Regions from separate parts of the Nocardiopsis sp. NPDC050513 genome, predicted to be linked through region 1. Evidence: predicted binding sites of a transcription regulator. Region 1 holds the regulator's gene; each other region holds the start of a gene.
What was found. Region 1 encodes LexA, which represses DNA repair genes until DNA is damaged. Its sites were predicted from a motif close to TCGAACANNTGTTCGA; they were not measured.
Positions count from the first base shown of each region.

Region 2: ACIBFB_RS19800 (DUF6504 family protein) is a predicted target of LexA. The motif match lies at 1,667-1,682, and genes of this name have one in related genera.
Region 3: ACIBFB_RS26010 (DNA polymerase III subunit alpha) is a predicted target of LexA. The motif match lies at 4,424-4,439, and genes of this name have one in related genera.

Region 1 covers NZ_JBITHK010000008.1:244,628-251,167, reverse strand. Annotated here, with positions in the region: gene leuS (leucine--tRNA ligase) at 1-389, shown strand, start outside; gene ACIBFB_RS16950 (hypothetical protein) at 482-1,093, shown strand; gene ACIBFB_RS16945 (hypothetical protein) at 1,090-1,728, shown strand; gene ACIBFB_RS16940 (alpha/beta hydrolase family protein) at 1,732-2,805, opposite strand; gene lexA (transcriptional repressor LexA) at 2,871-3,587, opposite strand; gene nrdR (transcriptional regulator NrdR) at 4,215-4,688, shown strand; gene ACIBFB_RS16925 (vitamin B12-dependent ribonucleotide reductase) at 4,724-6,540, shown strand, end outside.
Region 2 covers NZ_JBITHK010000011.1:50,965-57,504, forward strand. Annotated here, with positions in the region: gene ACIBFB_RS19790 (peptidoglycan recognition family protein) at 1-511, shown strand, start outside; gene ACIBFB_RS19795 (GNAT family N-acetyltransferase) at 678-1,268, shown strand; gene ACIBFB_RS19800 (DUF6504 family protein) at 1,315-1,584, opposite strand; gene ACIBFB_RS19805 (serine/threonine-protein kinase) at 1,888-4,059, shown strand; gene ACIBFB_RS19810 (quinone oxidoreductase family protein) at 4,166-5,131, shown strand; gene ACIBFB_RS19815 (SPFH domain-containing protein) at 5,199-6,287, opposite strand; gene ACIBFB_RS19820 (NfeD family protein) at 6,361-6,540, opposite strand, start outside.
Region 3 covers NZ_JBITHK010000021.1:47,506-54,045, reverse strand. Annotated here, with positions in the region: gene ACIBFB_RS26040 (NAD(P)/FAD-dependent oxidoreductase) at 1-955, shown strand, start outside; gene ACIBFB_RS26035 (PPOX class F420-dependent oxidoreductase) at 1,112-1,549, shown strand; gene ACIBFB_RS26030 (DUF4184 family protein) at 1,615-2,412, shown strand; gene ACIBFB_RS26025 (MarR family winged helix-turn-helix transcriptional regulator) at 2,390-2,881, opposite strand; gene ACIBFB_RS26020 (MarR family winged helix-turn-helix transcriptional regulator) at 2,913-3,413, shown strand; gene ACIBFB_RS26015 (hypothetical protein) at 3,547-4,275, shown strand; gene ACIBFB_RS26010 (DNA polymerase III subunit alpha) at 4,496-6,540, shown strand, end outside.

The DNA of each region.
Region 1 (6,540 bases):
TCTCGGCCACGCGCCGGGCGATCGACACCGGCCCCGGCGCCGCCGACCCGGCCGTGCGCGAGGCGGCGGAGTTCGTGGCCGTCGCGCTGTCCCTGTTCGCGCCGTACGTGGCCGAGGAGGGCTGGGAGCGGCTGGGGCACACCGGCAGCGTGGCCGTCGGCAACTGGCGCGAGGCCGACCCGGAACTGCTGGTCCAGGAGTCGGTGACCTGCGTGGTGCAGGTGCAGAGCAAGGTCCGCGACAAGCTGTCCGTGGCGCCCGACATCGACCCGGCGGAGCTGGAGCGGCTGGCGCTGGCCTCGGAGAAGGCCCGGGGATTCATCGGTGACAAGCAGATCCGCAAGGTGATCGTGCGCGCGCCGAAGCTGGTGAACATCGTCGTCGGCTGATCCGGCGACGGAGGCGGCGGTCGCGTCCGGCGGCCGCCGCCTCCGTATGACGAGCCGGAGCGAGCGACGACCGACAGGGAGGCGGTGGGCGGGTGTCCCCAGCGGGTAGGGCGGGCGGCGCGCTGGTGCGCGGCGTCGTCATCGTGGGCGGCGCGGCGGTGCTCGCCGCGGCGGCGATCGGCGGCGGGCTGGTCCTGGCGGGCGGCGACCCCGACGTTCCCGGGGAGGACGACGTCCACACCTCGGCGCCCGACTGCGCGGTGGTTCCCGAGGACGCGGTGACCGAGGCGCTGCCCGACGCGGTGGTCGAGTCCGCCGAGTCCGGGCCGAGGCCGGGCGGGCACACCACCGTGTGCGCGTGGACCTCACTGGGCCGCGCCGACGCCCCCGGAACGCTGCGGGTGGAGTTCTCCGCGCTGTTCACCGACACATCGGGCGAAGAGCCGGTCTCGGGCGTGCAGCACGCCGAGGGCGCGCTGGCGGCGGTCGTCCCGCACAGCGTCGACGAGGTCGCGCTCGGGCCGGACGTCGCGGCGCACGTGTGGGAGGAGCAGGCGCCGGGCACCGCCGACCTGGTCTTCCAGAGCGACAACCTGCTGGTCAGGGTGGCCTACTCCGGCGTCTCCGGAGACGGTCCGGTGGAGCGGGAGGACGCGCGCGAGGCGGCGGTGCGCGTCGCCGAGCGACTCGTGGAGGCAGTGTGAACCCCGAACACCCCCGTCCGGTCGTCTCCTCGGCCCAACCCCAGAGCCGGGGCTGCGCGGTGGCCGGCGTGGCGGCCCTGGCCCTGGTCGTCGTGCTGGTCGTGGCCGGAGGAGTGTGGTTCGTCGTCAACCGCGACACCCTGGAGTCGGGCGATTTCGACGCCGCGCCCGCGTGCGCGGTCGGGGAGACCGACGTGCTCGACGAGCTGGTGCCCGCCCACACGCTGGAGCTGGAGCAGCCGGTGGGGAGCGAGCAGGACTCGTTCGGCACCGGATGGCAGTGCCGGTGGTCCACCCCCGAGGGACCGGGCGACGCGGTTCCTTCCTTCGCGACCCTGGTGATGGTGGCCGCGCCCAACCCCGGCGGGATCCGGACGGCCGCCGACAACCTGCGGAACACGACCGCGAACCAGGGAGCCGGCCGTGTCGAGGGCATCGGCGACGAGGCCTTCTCGTGGACGGACGCGTCGGACTTCCCGTTCGCCTGTGTGGGCGCGCGGGTGTCCAACCTGTACGTGGAGACCTGCTACGGGGTGGCCGCGGACTACGCGGTCACGCGCGCGGCCGAGCCTGAGCGGGGACTGGAGACGGCCGAGGAACTCGCGCGGGCCGTGGTCGCCGACCTGCCCTCCTGATCCTCACCAGGCCTGGGCCAGGAAGTCCTCCAGGGCCGGGGCGACCTCGGGGGCGAAGGGGCGGTCGGCGTCCAGGACGGCGGCGCCCGGCCGGTCCCGGAATTCGCGGAACACGTGGTCGGCGTCGGGGATGTCGACGCGCTCGGCGTCGGCGAAGCCGGTCATGAGCCGGTCGATGTCCGAACGTGGGATCTGGGCGTCCTCCTCGCCCCACAACACCAGCACGGAGGTGTCCTCGGGGACGTCCTCGGCCAGGTCGACGGGGTCGAAGGCGTCGATCCAGCCGAGGAAGGCCGCGTTCTGCTCGGAGTAGACGGTCTCCAGCAGCGGCGACAGGTCGTCGGGCAGATCCCGTCCGCCGCGCAGGGCGGCCCGTCCGGCCCGTGCGTCGGAGAGCACGGTGACGCTGTCGGTCTCACCGATCCGGCCCTGAGCCTCGCCCACACGGATCCGCTCGGTGAGCTGGCGGTCGATGAGATCAAGGTAGCGGGTGCCGGGCGGGGCGGCGAGCACCAGGGCGGGTGACGTGTCCAGGAGGTCGTGCGCGCGGAGGGCGAACAACGCGCCCTCGCTGTGCCCGACGACGACCGTGCGGTCGGGGTCGACCCCCGGTTGGGCGGTGAGCTGCTCGTAGGCGGCCACGAGTTGGCGGTCGTGGACCTCGGGGTCGATCGGCGCCTCCGGATCCAGGTCGCCCAGACCGGTCTCGCCGCTGCCGAGCTTGTCGTAGCGGAGCGAGGCCACCCCGGCGTCGGCCAGCACGCGGGCGAGGTTCAGATTGGTGTCCGCGTCGGGTCGGGTCTGTGCGTTGCCGTCCCGGTCGGTGGGCCCGCTGCCGGAGACGATGAGGGCGGCGGGAACGGCGCCCGCGGTGTCGGTGGGGGCCGTGAAGGTCCCGAACACCCTCGTGCCGTCCACGGTGAAGGACAGGTCCCGCTCCGAGCCGCTGACCGCGGGCGGGGGAACCGAGGGGGCCTCGCCGGAGCAGGCCGTGGCGAGCAGGAGACCGGTGGCCGCGCCGACGGCCGCGAGCAGGCGTCGGCGACCGGTCACGGGAGAGGAGGTGGCTGTGGACACGCTCCTCAGCGTAGCGGCCCGGCCCGGGAGCCCGCGGCGCCCTCCCGGACCGGCCCGGCGCCGCCTCAGACCCGGCGCATGACGGCGACGACCTTGCCCAGGATGGTGGCGTCGTCACCGTTGATGGGCTCGTAGGCGTCGTTGCGCGGCATGAGCCACACGTGGCCGTCGTCCGCGCGGCGCAGCACCTTGACCGTGGCCTCGTCGTCGAGCAGGGCGGCCACGATGTCGCCGTTGTTGGCCTCCGGCTGCTGCCGGACGACCACCATGTCGCCGTCGGTGATGGCGGCGTCGGTCATCGAGTCACCGACCACGGTGAGCATGAACAGCCGGCCCTCGCCGACCAGCTGACGCGGAAGGGAGAGCACGTCCTCCACGGACTCCTCCGCGAGGATCGGTCCGCCCGCGGCGATCCGGCCGACCAGCGGGACGGCAGCCGCCCGCGAGGCGTCCGCGGTGAACTCCGCCGGGTCCACCTTGGCGCCGGACGCACGGCCGGGCGTGCGCAGTTCCACCGCGCGCGGGCGGTTCTGGTCGCGGTGCAGGTACCCCTTGCGCTGGAGCACCTTGAGCTGATGCGCCACGCTGGAGGGACTGGACAGGCCGACCGCGTCGCCGATTTCCCTTATCGAGGGCGGGAAACCGCGCTCCCGTACGTACCGCTGAATACAGTTCAGCACACTCTGCTGACGCGCCGTGAGTTTGGGGGCGTCGGGCTTCGGCCCGCCCGTGTCGCCCACGGGCGAGAGGACGGTGGTGCTTCCGGGGTTCTCCTCCGGCACGGCCGGGCCTCCTCGGCGTTCGGTTCGGTCAGGGCCGTCTCGGGTGACTGCCCACCTCCGGTCCGCGCCAACGCCGACGAAACCGGAGTGAAATCAACGTCAACATTAGTCGTTGCAGACGGTGATATCAAACAAGCGTTCGAGGCCGTCGATAATGGCCCGCGTGTTTTCGCGGTCAATTACCGGCCTCCACTTACGTGTACACGTGTACTCCCGCCGCTGTCCCCGGAATACGCGAACACGTCGGCGCCGGTGCCGGTGTGGGTCTGGTCTCTCCGGGGCCGCCCGCGTCGCGAACCCCCTGCGTACGCGGTCGTCGGCCATTCCCCGACCCCTGGGGCGCGGTGTTCGGGGGCCGTTCGGCGGTATCCTTGCAACCGGATTTCGGGCGGACCGCGACCCTCCCGCGGACCGTCCGCCGACTCTCCCCGTTCCCTCGTGCGCCCTGACGGACCCGCCCCGTCCGGGTCCGCCGTCCCGTGGGCGGGACACGCTCCGGACAGGTTGCGGGACGCCGCGTGGCGGTCTAGGTTCAACCACAACATCTAGGAGTCGCGGAGGGGCGAAAGCCCAGAACTTGTGGTTAAGTGGACGTACGGGTCGTCGTGAGGAAGCAGGTGAACAGGGATGCATTGTCCGTTCTGCCGACATCCGGACACCCGGGTGATCGACAGCAGGTCCACCGACGACGGGGCGGCCATCAGGCGCCGCCGGTCCTGTCCCGTGTGCGAGCGCAGGTTCACCACCCAGGAGACCGTCCTGTTGATGGTCGCCAAGCGCTCGGGGGTCACCGAACCGTTCAGCCGCACCAAGGTCATCGCCGGAGTGCGCCGGGCCTGCCAGGGCCGCCCGGTCTCCGAGGACGCGCTCGCCAAGCTCGGCCAGCGCGTCGAGGAGGAGATCCGCAGCCGGGGTCTGGCTGAAGTCCCCGCGCACGAGATCGGACTGGCCATCCTCGGTCCGATGCGCGAACTGGACGAGGTCGCCTACCTGCACTTCGCCAGCGTCTACCGCGGGTTCGAGAGCCTCGCCGACTTCGAGGCCGAGATCGCCAGCCTGCGCCAGGACCACCAGGCCGACACGGGGCCGACCAGCGAGTAACACCCTCCAGACGCATTCTCGGGGGAGATGCCGTCATGACGGAGAACACCGGCGGGAAGTCCGGACACGAGGGGCTCCGGATCGAGCGCGTCCACACCGCACCCGGCGTCCACCCCTACGACACCCTCGCATGGGAACGCCGCGACGTCGTCATGACCAACTGGCGTGACGGGACGGTCAACTTCGAGCAGCGCGGTGTGGAGTTCCCCACCTCCTGGTCGATGAACGCGACGCAGATCGTGGCGAGCAAGTACTTCCGCGGCGTCCCGGGCACCCCCGAGCGCGAATGGAGCCTCAAGCAGCTCGTCGACCGGGTCGTCGGCGTCTACACCGCCACCGGCCGGGCCCACGGCTACTTCGGGGACGACGCTGACGCCGAGGTCTTCGACCACGAACTCAAGTACGCCCTCGTCCACCAGCTCTTCAGCTTCAACTCCCCGGTCTGGTTCAACGTCGGCACCACCTCGGCGCAGCAGGTCAGCGCGTGCTTCATCCTCTCCGTCGACGACACCATGGAGTCGATCCTCGACTGGTACAAGGAGGAGGGGGTCATCTTCAAGGGCGGGTCCGGCGCGGGTGTGAACCTGTCGCGGATCCGCTCCAGCCGGGAACCGCTCTCGTCCGGCGGCATGGCCTCGGGGCCCGTGTCCTTCATGCGCGGCGCCGACGCCTCCGCCGGAACCATCAAGTCCGGCGGAGCCACCCGCCGGGCGGCCAAGATGGTCGTCCTGGACGTCGACCACCCCGACGTCGGGGAGTTCGTCGAGACCAAGGCGCGCGAGGAGCACAAGGTCCGCGCCCTGCGCGACGCGGGGTTCGACGTCGACCTCGGCGGTGCCGACACGTTCAGCGTCCAGTACCAGAACGCCAACAACTCGGTGCGGGTCTCCGACGCCTTCATGCGCGCCGTGGAGACCGGCTCCGCATTCGGACTGACCTCCCGGACCACGGGCGAGGTCGTCGCCACCGTCGACGCCAAGGACCTCTTCCACCGCATGGCCAGGGCCGCGTGGGAGTGCGCCGACCCCGGAATCCAGTACGACGGCACCATCCAGGACTGGCACACCAACCCCGAGAGCGGCCGTATCAGCGCCAGCAACCCCTGCTCGGAGTACATGTCCCTGGACGACTCCTCGTGCAACCTGGCCTCGATCAACCTGCTGAAGTTCCTGTGCGAGGACGACACCTTCGACGTGGAGTCCTTCGTCCGGCTCACCGAGCTGGTCGTCACGGCGATGGACATCTCCGTGACCTTCGCCGACTTCCCCACCGACACGATCGCGCGGACCACCCGCGCCTACCGCCAGCTCGGCATCGGCTACGCCAACCTCGGCGCCCTGCTGATGGCCACCGGCCACGCCTACGACTCCGACGGCGGGCGCTCCGTCGCCGCGGCGGTCACCTCCCTGATGACGGCCGCCGCCTACCGCCGCGGCGCCGAGCTGGCCGCCGTGGTCGGCCCGTACGAGGGGTACGCGCGCGACGAGCGGGCCCACCGCCGGGTCATGCGCAAGCACGTCGCCGCCAACGACGACCTGCGCGCCGTCGGAGCCCTGGAGGAGCCCGTCCACGAGGCCGCCACCCGTGAGTGGGCCGAGTGCCTGCGCCTCGGCGAACGCGACGGCTGGCGCAACGCGCAGGCGAGCCTGCTCGCGCCCACCGGCACGATCGGCTTCATGCTCGACTGCGACACCACCGGAGTCGAGCCGGACTTCTCGCTGGTCAAGTTCAAGAAACTGGTCGGCGGCGGCTCCATGCAGATCGTCAACCGGGCCGTCCCGCGCGCCCTGCGCACCCTCGGTTACCGGGACGAGCAGATCGAGGCGATCGTCGAGTACGTCGCCGGGCACGG
Region 2 (6,540 bases), on a different contig from region 1:
CACCGCCCTGGCGACCAGCGGCGACCACGCGGCCGACGTGCGGGCGGTCTACCACCTGCACGCGGTCCAGCTGGCGTGGGGGGACATCGGCTACCACGTGCTGATCGACCCCGACGGCGTGGTCTACGAGGGTCGCCACTCGGGCGGGGACGGGGTGCCGGTCTTCTCCGGTCGGCCGAGGCCGGGCCGCGCCGCGTCGGTGACGGCCGGGCACGCCTACACGTTCAACCACGGCAACGTCGGCGTGTGCCTGCTGGGTGACTTCACGGACGAACTGCCCACCCAGGCGGCCCGGGACTCCCTGGTCGACGTCCTGCGTCTGCTGTGCGCCGTGACGGGCGCGGACCCGGCCGCGGAGATCGAGTACGTCCACCCGGGCACCGGCGCGAGGACTCCGGCGCGGACGATCTCGCGGCACCGCGACTGGCTGGACACCGAGTGCCCGGGGAACGCGTTCTCCGAGGTGTTCGACACCGAGATCCGCCAGCGGGTCGTCCGCGGCCGGGGCTGAGGAGCGCGCGGTGGGGCGTCGGCGCGGTGGGATACTGCGGTGAACCCTGTGTGGGGAAGTGCGTACGTTCAGCACCTGTACGTCGTAGATCATCCAGATACGCGAAGAATGTTCCACAACGCGTAGGGTGTGCGCATTGCCCGACGACCGAGGACCCGCCCCGCCCATGCCCGACGCCCCGCCGCGCGACCCCTCCCAGTGGATCCTGCCGACCGTGATCCTGGAGACGGAGCGGCTGAGGCTGCGCGCGTTCGTCGAGGGCGACATCGACGACGTGTACGCCGCCTGCACCGACCCCGAACTCCAGCGGTGGGTGCCCATCCCCTCCCCCGGCACGCCCTACACCCGCGAGGCCGCCGAACGCTGGTGCCGGGAGACCACGACGCTTCTGCGCACCAGCGGCGACGGGCAGCAGTGGGCGATGGAGGAGCGGGAGAGCGGCCGTCTCGTGGGGTGCGTCGGGTTGCTGCGCACCCTGTGGCCCGCGATGAACACCGAGATCGGTTACTGGGTGTCGCCCTGGGCGCGGGGCCGGGGGCTGGCGACCGAAGCCGCTGTCGCGGTCTCGCGGTGGGCGATCGACCAGGGCTTCCAGCGCGTGGAGATCAAGGCCGCCACGGACAACGCCGGTTCGCGCGGGGTGGCCGAGCGCGCCGGGTTCACCCTGGAAGGCGTCGAACGCAGCGCGATGCCGCTGCACGCGGGCCGGGCCGACCTGGCGGTCTACAGCCTCCTGCCCGCCGACCTGGGACGCTGACCGGCGGAGCACCGTCCGAGCGGTCGCACCGCCCTGGGGCCCGGCCTCAGTCCCAGACCCGCGACAGCAGCCACTCCCCCGTCGCGGTGTCGTGGCGCAGCTCGTACACCCCCTGGGCGTGGGCGGTTCCGGCCTCCACCCGCCAGTGGCGGCGTTCGGGCACCTCCGAGGTGCTGGCCGGGCTCCAGTCCATGCGGACGGTCACCCAGTGGTCGAGGATCCTCCGCACCCCGTAGACCCGACCGTTCCACGTGAACCTGGCCGGCCGCCCGTCGTCCTCGACGACCGTGACCTCCGCGCCGTAGTACCGCCCCACCGCGCTCCCCCTCAACCTCGACCGACCCCTGCCCAGACGCACGCCGCCGGACCGCCCGCCCGGAGGAAGCACGGGCCGGCGTTCGAACGTGTGTTCTAAGACTAGCGAAATCCGCACCCCCGCGGAACCGTTTCGCGCGCGCGGGCGTCCCCCCGACCGAACCCCCGCGCGGGACCGCGAGGGTCCGACCCGAAGGTCGTTCCGAAGGTCCGTGCGCAGGCTGACCACACCGGAACCCGCGGCCCTCCGACCTCGGTACGCTGAGCCGCGCACCCTCCCCGATCCATGCGAGGACCCTCAACTGTGACGTCGAACGGGCATCAGAGCGGCCGCCCCCTGCGCGCGGGGGATCCGCGCGAACTCGGCGGCTACCGGATCGTCAGCCGCCTGGGCAGGGGAGGAATGGGAACGGTCTACCTCGCCCGGGACACCGCGGACCGCCCCGTCGCCGTCAAGCTCATCCGCCCCGACCTGGCCGACGACGAGGCGTTCCGGCTCCGGTTCGCGCGCGAGGTCGGGTCCGCCCGGCGCGTGGCCCGGTTCTCCACCGCCGCCGTGCTCGACGCGCGCCTGGACGGGGACCCGCTCTTCATCGTGTCGGAGTACGTCTCCGGCCCCACCCTCGACGAGCACGTCCGCGCGGAGGGCCCGATGCGCGGCGGCACGCTGGAGGGCTTGGCGCTGGGCGTCGCCGCGGCGCTCACCGCGATCCACGGCTCCGGGGTGGTCCACCGCGACCTCAAGCCCGCCAACGTCCTCCTGTCCACCGTGGGCCCCAAGGTCATCGACTTCGGGATCGCCCGCGCTCTGGACGACGAGGACGGCGCGGTCACCCACTCCAGTCAACTCATCGGCACGCCCTCGTACCTGGCCCCCGAACTGATCCTCGGGGAGAGGGCCGCCCCCGCCGCCGACGTCTTCGCGTGGGGATGCCTCGTCGCGTTCGCCGGCACCGGATCCGCCCCCTTCGACGCCGCCACCGTCCCCGCCGTGCTGCACAACATCTCCACCGCCCCGCCGCGCCTGGAGGGGCTGGATCCGAGCCTGTCGGACCTGGTGGGCGCCGCGCTCGACAAGTCGCCCGCGAACCGTCCGACCGCCAGTCGGATCCTCGCCCTGCTGACCGGGCAGGAGGAGCCCGAGGAGGCTGAGGTGCGGCGTACCATCAGCACCTCCTGGGCGCCGCCGGGCCCACCCCCGGTGCCGGGCCCGCCTCCCGTGTCGGAGCACCGGTCCGCTGAGCCGACGCGGGTCACGCCGATCCAGGCCCCGGCCGCCCCGACCCAGGTCCACGACGCGCGATCCGGGTACGCGCCCTCCGGACCGCAGACGACCGTGTACGTCGGCCGACCGCCCCACGGACCCGGGCCGGGCACGGGGCGACCCGCGGACCCCGGAGGGCGCCCTCCCCAAGGGGATCCGGCGGCGGCTCACGGCCGCCACGGACCGTCCGACGGCCACGCGTCGCCGTTCCGACAGGGTCCGCCGACGGGCCTGACCCCGCGCGACGGGCAGCCGTTCGACGCCCGCTCCGGAGCGGGCGGCGCCGGAGGACCTGGCGGCCCCGGTGGCCCCGGCCAGCCGCCGCGCGCGCCGCAGGGGGTCGGTGCGACACCGCCCCGACGCGGGCGCGGCCGCCTCGTGGCCGTCGCGGGCGGAGCGCTCGCGCTGGTCGTGATCGCGGGCGTGGGCGCCTTCACCCTGCTGTTCGGCGGTGACGCGCCACCGGAGATCACGGTGTCGATCTACGGGCACGACTTCGCCGCCGACCCGGGTTGGAGCAACGGCGTCTACGACCCCGAGGCCGAGGAGGACGACGGGTACTGGGCCGGGCGCGGCATGCTGCTCTCCCTCGGCCCCGAGGGCGACGCCAGCCGCGGCGAGATCGCCCCCATCGAGCCCGAACTCCCCGACGCGGTCCTGGTCACGGCCACGGCGCACATGGTGGAGGGGCCCGCCCAGGGCCAGTTCGGGGTGCGCTGCTGGGACAACGCGGACCACCAGGGCGAGGACCAGCGGAGCATGTACGAGGCGCTCCTGCGTTTCGACGGACGGACGGCGGAGATCCGCCGGGTCGTCTTGGACCAGGGCTCCAACGAACCCCTCGGCGAGACGGTCGACGTGTCCGGCTACCTGCGCTACCCCCAGTTCGAGGAAGGGGGCGGGACCCAGGAGGGCGACGGCGGCGACCCCTACGACATCGGCCCCGACGACACCCTGGTCGCCAACGCCGTCGCGCTCGCGTGCGAGTTCTCCGCGGGAGAGGGCGGCGAAGGGGACCGGATGCGGCTGCGGATGTGGGTCAACGACGAACTCGTCGTGGAAGCCGTCGACGACAACCCGCTGCCGGACGACGCCGAGGAGCCCGAGGACCGGCGCCGCGTGGGGGTCGTGACCCGGACGGGCCCCGGCAACACACGGATCGGAGTGCTGTTCACGAGCTTCTCGGTGCACGAGATCCTCGCCGGGGACTAGCCGGAGGCCACCGCGGCCGCGTCCCCGTCCCCCGCCGTGGAATAGGCGGGAATCCGGCGCGGCTGACATGATGCGGGAAGTTCGGAGCCAGCGAAGGAGTGGACCAGTGCGCGCCATCGTCATCGAGGAACACGGCGGCCCGGAAGTACTGCGGTTGACCGAGACGGACGACCCCCGGCCGGGGCCCGGCGAGGTCCTGGTCGACGTGACCGCCCGCGGCGTCAACTTCATCGACGTCTACCAGCGCGAGGGCCAGTACGACGTCCCCCTCCCCTACATCCCGGGCATGGAGGCCGCCGGTGTGGTCGCGGCGCTGGGCGAGGGCGTGGACGGCCTCGCCGCCGGCCAGCGCGTCGCGTGGGCGATGGCCCCCGGCGGATACGCCGACCGGGCGGTCGTCAAGGCCTCCCTCGTGGTCCCCGTGCCGGACGCGGTCACCGACGAGCAGGCGGCGGCGCTGCTCCTCCAGGGGTTCACGGCCCACTACCTCACCCGGACGGTGTACGCCGTCGACAAGGGCGACACAGTCCTGGTGCACGCGGCCGCGGGCGGCACCGGTCTGCTCCTCACCCAGATGGCCAAGGAGCGCGGCGCCCGCGTCATCGGCACCGTGTCCACGGAGGAGAAGGAGCGGCTCGCCCGGCAGGCGGGCGCGGACGAGATCATCCGCTACACCCGGACCCCCGTGGCCGAGGCCGTTCGCGACCTCACCGGCGGCGCCGGCGTCGCGGCGGTCTACGACGGGGTCGGCAGGGACACGTTCGAGGCCAGCCTCGCCTCGCTGCGCCCGCGCGGCGTGCTGGCGCTGTTCGGCCAGTCCAGCGGGATGGTGCCGCCCGTCGATCCGCTGCGGCTGACCCAGGCCGGGTCCGTGTACCTCGTCCGACCGTCCCTGGCCCACTTCGTGGCCGAGCGCGAGGAGCTGCTCGGGCGGGCGCGCGACCTGTTCGGGCTGCTCGCCGACGGTCGGCTCGACGTGCGGATCGGCGGCCGGTACCCGCTGGCCGAGGCGGGACGGGCACACCGCGACCTCACCGGCCGCGCGACAACGGGCAAGCTCCTCCTGACCTGACCGCGCGCCGCGCACGTCGGCCCCGCGCCCCCCGATGGTCGCGGGCACGGGGCCGGCGTCGGGCCGCTCAGGCCTCCTCGCGCGGTCCCGGCATCGTGCCGCCCATGGACGCGCCGGCGCGGCGCACGTCGTCCCGTGCGTCCGCGACCGCGCGCTCGGCCGCCTCGGCGGCGTCCACCGCGGCCTGCTCCGACGACGACCGGTCGCGCTCCTCGCCCGCGGTGATCCGCGCCGGCCCGGCGCCGACCTCCTCGGACCCCTTCTCCGTGGAGGGCACGGTCCTGGCGGCCTCCCCCGCGAAGGCGTGGGTGACGTTCTTGATCGCCTCGGTCAGCTCGCCGGGGATGACCCAGAACGTGTTGCCCTCGCCCTGCGCCAGGTGCGGGAGGGTCTCCAGGTACTTGTAGGCGAGCAGCTTGGCGTCGGCGTCGTTGGCGTGCACGGCCTGGAACACCCGCTCCACGGCCTTGGCCTCGCCGTCGGCGCGCAGGATGGCCGCCTGCTGGTCGCCCTGGGCCTCCAGGATGGCCTGCTGGCGGGCGCCCTCGGCCTTGAGGATCCGGGCCTGGCGCTCTCCCTCGGCGTGCAGGATGGCCGCGCGCTTGTCGCGGTCGGCCCGCATCTGCTTCTCCATCGCCTCCTTGATGGTGGGCGGCGGGTCGATCGCCTTGATCTCGACGCGGTTGACGCGGATGCCCCACTTGCCGGTGGTGTCGTCCAGGACCCCGCGCAGGCGTGTGTTGATCTCCTCCCGGGACGTGAGCGTCCGTTCGAGGTCCATGGAGCCGATGACGTTGCGCAGGGTGGTGACGGTGAGCTGGTCGATGGCCTGGAGGAAGTTGGCGACCTCGTAGGCCGCGGCCTTGGGCTGGGTGATCTGGTAGTAGAGGACGGTGTCGATGTTGACGACGAGGTTGTCCTCGGTGATCACCGGTTGGGGCCGGGAGCTGAAGACGTGCTCGCGGAGGTCGAACTTGGTGTTGACCCGGTCGACGCCCGGGATGATGAAGTTCAGACCGGGGTTGAGGGTCTTGATGTAGCGGCCGAAACGCTCGATGTTGTAGGCCCTCGCCTGCGGGACGATGCGGATCGCCGACAGGGCGATGGCCACGAGGATGACCGCGAGGATGACGAAGGGAATAGTCGGGTCGAACATGTCCGCACCTGACCTTGGGGTCGTGGCTGTGGATCGGGACTTCCCGGGACGCCGGAGCCCGTCGCCTCGGGGCTCAGGGCAGGGCCTCCCGGGGATAGACCACGGCGGTGGCGCCGTCGATCTCCATGACGTCGACGTGCGCGCCGACCGGGATCACCAGGTCCTCGTCGATGCACCGTGCCGACCACTCCTCTCCGGAGAGTTTGATCAGCCCGCGGTCGCCGTCGACCTCCTGGAGGACGACGCCGGAGCG
Region 3 (6,540 bases), on a different contig from region 1:
AGTCCGCGCCGACTCCCTCGACCCCGCCACGCGGTCGGTACGGCTGTCCAGCGGGGAGGAGGTCGTCGCGGACGGGATCGTCGTCGCCACCGGCGGCCGGGCCCGCCAGCTGCCCGGTTCGGAGGGGCTGGCCGGAGTGCACACCGTCCGCACGGTCGAGGACGCGGCGGCCCTGCGCGCCGACCTGGACGACAGCTCGACCGGAGTGGTGGTGATCGGTGCGGGCTGGATCGGCTCCGAGGTCGCCTCGACCTGCCACGCGCTCGGGCGGCAGGTGACCGTGGTCGAGGCGAACCCGACACCGCTCGCGCGCGTCCTCGGCCCGGGCATGGGCGCGATCTGCGCCGCGCTGCACACCGATCACGGCGTGGCCCTGCGCACCGGCGTGGGCGTCGCGTCCCTGACGTCGACGGGCCTCGGCCCGTGGAAGCGCGTCAGCGGCGTGACGCTCGCCGACGGCACGCACCTGCCGGCGGACGTCGTCGTGGTCGGCATCGGCATGCTGCCCAACGCCGAGTGGCTCGCCGGATCCGGGATTCCGGTCGACGGCGGCGTGCTCTGCGACGCCGGATGCGTCACCCCGCTCCCGTCCGTCGTCGCGGTGGGCGACGTCGCCCGTTATCGCGGTCCCGGCGGACCGGTCCGGCACGAGCACTGGACCAACGCCTCCGAGCAACCCGCCACCGCCGTGCGCAACCTCCTGGCGGGCGCGACGATCGAGGAGTACCGGCCGACCGGCTACTTCTGGTCCGACCAGTACGGAACCCGGTTGCAGGTCGCCGGGCACCCCGCGGACGCCGACGAGGTCACCGTCGTCGACGGTTCGCCGAGCGATCGCCGGTTCGTCGCCGAATACCGCCGCCGGGGATCCGCCGTGGGCGTGCTCGCGATGAACAATCCCAAGCTCTTCGGTCGCCTCCGCCGACAACTGCGTGGGCGTGCGGCCCTGGCGTGACACGGCGGCCCCGACCGCGGAGCACGAACGGCGCCCGGCGGCGCCTCGCGGGATCCCCGCGAGGCGCCGTGTCCCCCGCCGCGCCCCCTTGACCCTCCCATCGGTGTGAACGTCGATGATGGTGGGAGAAGCACCGCTCACACCGAGGGAGCACCGATGTCCGACCCCGAAGCGCCGTTCGACCCGCGCGCCCTGCTCGCGGAGAGCCGACTGGGCGTCCTGGCCACGATCAGGTCCAACGGACGCCCGCAGCTGTCCCCCGTCATGCCCTTCTACGACCGGGACGCGGAGGTCCTGTACGTGTCGATGACCGAGGGCCGGGCCAAGACGGCGAACCTGCGCCGCGACCCGTGGGCGGCGCTGGAGGCCACCGCCCCCGACGGGAGGGCATGGGCCACCGCCGAGGGCCCGGTGGTCCTGACCGGCCCGGGCGCCGACCCCCGCGGACCCGAGGTCGAGGCGCTGGTGGACTACTACCGCCGCGCCGCCGGGGAACACCCGGACTGGGACGAGTACCGGTCGGTGATGGTCTCCGACCGCCGGGTGCTGATGACCATGGCGGTCGAGCACGTGTACGGAGACAGCATCCGCTGAGCCCGCCCGGGACCGGGGCGGCCCCGGGTGACCCGTGCTGGCGCACGTGCGCCAGGATCTCCCCCATGCCCTTCACCCTCAGCCACGCCGCGGCCGTCCTGCCGCTGGCCCGCACCCGGCTGCCCACGGCCGCGCTCGTCGTCGGCGCGCTCGTGCCCGACCTGCCGTACTACCTGCCGCTGCCGCTGGCGTCGGCGCACACCCACCACCCGTGGGGCGTGGGCACGGACGTGCTCATGGGCGCGGTGGTCCTGGCGCTGTACCGCTACGTCCTGCGGGCGCCGGCGCGCGCGCTCACCCCCTGGGGCGGCGCCGGGACCGGCGGTCGGCCGGGACCGCCCCTGGGCAGGGCGGCGCTGACCGCGGCGGCGCTGGCGGTCGGGGCGCTCACGCACATGGCGTGGGACTCCTTCACCCAGCTCGGCGGGGCGGCGGTCCGGGCGTGGCCGGTGCTGAGCACGCCGGTCGTCGGCCCGCACCTGCTGTTCAACGTGCTGATGTACGCGAGTTCGGCGGGCGGCCTGGCGGCGGTGGCCTGGTGGGCGGCGCGCCGCGCCCGGGCCGGGGAACGGGGCGACGCGGGGCTGGGCCCGCGGGTGCGCGGCGCCGTGCTCGCCGGGATCGCTCTGTGCGCCGGTGCGGGCGCGGTCGTCGGGGTGCTGGCCTCCGCGCCCGCTCCGAGCCTGTACGACGCGGTGCGCGACGCGCTGATCGGCCTGGTCACCGGCGGCTGTGCCGGGCTCGGCGGCTACACGGCGGCGTGGTGGGGGTGGCGCGGCGCCCGTGCCGGGTCCGGGGCCCGCGGGCGGGGACCGTCGGGCTCGGCGCCCGGCCCGCCCGTCACCCGTCCCGGCGTGCGGTGACCGCGTCGAAGTCCCGCACGAAGCGCGTCAGGAGCCGGGCGAGCGCGGCGCGGTCGTCGGCGGGCCAGTCGGCCGTGGCCTCGGCGACGGCCCGGCGGCGGAAGTCACGGATCCGCGCCAGGACACCTCTCCCCTGAGGGGTGGGCGCGAGCAGGGAGCGGCGCCCGTCGTGCTGGTCGGCCACGCGGCGCACCAGTCCGGCCGCGACGGCCTGGGCGGCGAGGCGGCTGGAGCGGGGTTGGTCGACGCCCAGGACCGCCGCGGCCTCGGTGACCGTGAGCGCCGTCTCCTCGTCCGCGGCGGACGCGACGGCGTCGAGGAGTTCGAAGACGCCGTCGGGGAGTCCGGTCGCGGTGTGTTCGCCGCGCCGTTCCGCCAGCCGTGCCAGCGCACGGCGGCGACGGGATCGGTGCAGGGCGTTGACGGCTGCCTCGATCTCCGCGCCGTCGACGTCGGGGTTGCCGTCCACGGCACCTCCATGCATAGTAGAAAACAACTACATGTCATTCTACATGCATATCTGCGCGGAGGCGGCGATGGACGTGCCCAGACCCATCGGATACTGGCTCAAGCACCTGCACGACCTGCTGGAGAGGCGGTTCGAGTCCACCCTCGACGACCTCGGCCTCGGCCGTCGGCACTGGCAGGTGCTCACCACCCTCAGCCGGGGCCCGTCCTCACGTGACGACCTGGAACGGGACCTGGCCCCGTTCCGGGCACGGGGCGCCGCGGACCTCGACGCCGTGCTCGCGGAGCTGGCCGATCGGGGGCGGATCCGGCGGGACGGGGACGGCCTCGCCCTCACCGACGAGGGCCGTGCCGTCCACACGGCCGCCGCGGCACGCGTCGAGGACACCCGCGCCGCGCTGCTGACGGGTGTGACCCCGGAGCAGTACGCCGAGACCGTGCGGATCCTGTCGGTCATGGCCGCCAACGCCGAGGCCGGCCTCCTCGCCCGGTCGCACCCCGAACGCGAACCGCGCCCGGGGCCCGCCCGATAGGGGCGGGAACGGGGGCACGGACATCGTCGGCCCTTGCGCCGTGGACGGGATTGCTCCACGATCGTCACCAGCCCGCTCCCGGCGCCGCCGGGGTGGGCGCCACCGACGACCCGCGACGGCGATGGAGTCCCACGTGCCGAACCCCCTGAACGACCGGGAGTCCGCGGCCGGGCTGGCGCGGCTCCAGTCCCTGGCGGAGGACGTCCTGGCGAACCTGGCCGAGCTCGAACGCGACCTCCCCGGGTTCGTGGACGGGTTGGGCGAGCGTCTGGCGGCCGAGCGCACCGGCCCCGCCCGGATGTACGCGCTGCGGGCCAACGCCCTCCTCCCGTCCGCCCTGTACGCCGAGGGTCTGGCGAGGTTGTCCCGGAACGACCACGCCGGAGCGGAGATCCTCCTGACCGCGGCGGCCCGCCGCCAGGACGAGGCGACCTCGCGGCTGCGGGCCTGGTCCGAGGCGGTCCCCTCGCTCCGGAACGAGGCGGAGGCGAGCGAGCGGCGCGGGTGGACGATGCGGTGGGAGACCAGCAAGGCCCTGCGCGGCCTCGGCCGGTGGCACGAGGCCCATGAGGTGCTGTCCGCCGTCCTGGAGCACGTCAGGCTGGACGGCCGCTTCGGCGAGGTCGGCAGGGACCTGGAGCTCGTGGAGGCCAGGATTCGCCAGGCGGACCTGGCGGCGGGCGGGCGCGGCGTGCGGGCCGCCCTCCAGGGGATGCGGCCCTCCTCCCGGAAGGCGGGCCGCCCTGGGCTCACCCCGGAGGGGTACGTGACCGCCACGGGGGAGGCGCCCCGGAGCCGCTCGCCCCTTCTGAGCACCCGCCCGCGGCCCGAACGCGAGCTGCGCCCGAGACGGGCGCGGTAGGGAGCGCCCGCCGGAGCCCGCCCCTCCTCCCGCCGCGGGCTCGGTGATCCCTGGAACCCCTGCGGTGACGGGCTTCCGGCCCCCTCCCACTCCGAGATCACGTCTTCGCAGGTCAGTGGCTTGCCCTGGTGAACACATGCGCTAGAATTCGTACATAAGTTCGATTTCGGTACTTCTTCCCCACCGACCACACCAGTGCCATGACCCGGGGAGGGAGTCCATGCCGCACGACCTCGGGCACGTGGACTTCGCGCACCTCAACGCCGTCTCCTCGGCCTCCATGCGCCACGGCGCCGTCGCACCGCACCACCTGGTCGAACGCGCCGCCGAACTCGACATGGACCTGCTCGCCCTCACCGACCGCGACGGCGTCTACGGCGCGGTCAAGCACGTGCGCGCCTGCCAGCGGGCCGGGCTGCGCCCCGTCCTGGGCTGCAACCTCGCCATCGCCTCCCCCGGCGGCGGGCGCGTCACCCTCCTGGCCCGCGGCGCACGCGGCTGGGCCTCCCTGTGCCGCCTGGTCACCCGGGCGCACACCGCCAAGCCCGCCGCCCCCGGCGCCGTCCCCGCCCTGTCCCCCGGCCTGCTCGCCGAGCACGCGGAGGGGATCGTCGTCCTGGTCGGCCCCGACTCCGACGTGGGCGCCGCCCTGGCCGACGACCGCCCCGGACGGGCCCGGCGCCTCCTGGAGCGGTGGCGGGCCAGCGCGACCACGGCCGTGGAGATCGTGGACCACTACCTCCCCGGTCAGCGGCGCACCGCCCGGGCCCTGCTCGACCTGGCCGCGGACACCCGGACCCTGGCGGTCCTCACCAACGCCGTGCGCTACCCGCGCGAGACCGACGCCGAGATCGCCCACGTCCTGGACCAGAGCGTCCAGTGGAAACCCGGCGGCGCCCGCCCCGGGCCCGCCACCAACCAGGCCCACCTCAAGAGCGGCGCCCACATGCTGGAGGTCGCCGAACGCGTCTGCGGCGACACCGCCCAGGCCCGCCGCCTCATCGCCCACACCCTGGCCCTGGCCTCCTCCTGTGCCCTGGACCCCGACGCCGACCTGGGGATGGACCGCGTCCACCTGCCCGACGTCCCCGAACCCCGCGAGCGGCTCTGGCGCGACTGCGACGACGGCCTGCACCGGCTCGGCCTGCACCGCGACCCCGGCGCCCGGCACCGCCTCGCCCAGGAACTGGAGGTCATCGAGTCCAAGGGCCTGTCCGCCTACTTCCTCACCGTCGCCGACGCCGCCGGGCGCATCCGCGACAAGGGCATCCGCTGTTCCATCCGCGGATCGGGCACCGGCAGCCTGGTCAACCACCTCCTGGGCGTGTCCGCCGTCAACCCGCTCGACCACGGGCTGGTCATGGAGCGCTTCCTGTCGCACAGCCGCACCGGGCTGCCCGACATCGACCTGGACGTGGAGTCGGCCCGCCGCCTGGAGGCCTACGACGCGGTGTTCGCCGCCTACCCCGACACCGCGTGCGTGTCCATGGCCGAGACCTACCGCGCCCGCAGCGCCATCCGCGACGTCGGCGCCGCCCTGGGCCTGCCCCCGCACGAGGTCGACACCCTGGCCAAGTCCTTCCCCCACGTGCGGGCCCGACAGATCCGCGCCGCCACCGAGGACCTGCCCGAACTCCACCACCTGCGCCGCGGGGAGGGCGGCGCCCCGGCCCACGCCCTGTTCCGGCTCGCCGAGCGGCTCGACGGGCTGCCCCGGCACATCGCGATGCACCCGTGCGGACTGGTGGTCTCAGGACCCTCCCTGCGCGACCGCGCCCCCCTCGAACCCAGCCGCGCCGGGTACCCGATGGTCCAGTTCGACAAGGAGGACGTGGAGGAGATGGGGATGATCAAACTCGACGTCCTCGGCGTGCGCATGCAGTCGGCCATGGCCCACACCCGCGACGAGGTGGAGCGCACCACGGGCGAGCGCCTCGATCTGGACGCCCTGCCCCAGGACGAGGCCACCTACCGGATGATCAGCGCCTCCCGGACGCTGGGCTGCTTCCAGATCGAGTCGCCCGGCCAGCGCGAACTGCTCAGCCGTCTGCGGCCGTCCGCCATGGGCGACCTCATCGCCGACATCTCGCTCTTCCGCCCCGGCCCCGTCAACAGCGACATGATCACCCCCTTCCTGTCCGCCCGCGACGGGCTGACCCCGCCGCAGCACCCCTCCCCCGTGCTGGCCGAGGTGCTCGCCGAGACCGGCGGCGTGGTCGTCTTCCACGAGCAGGTGATCGGCGTGCTGCACGCCATGACCGGCTG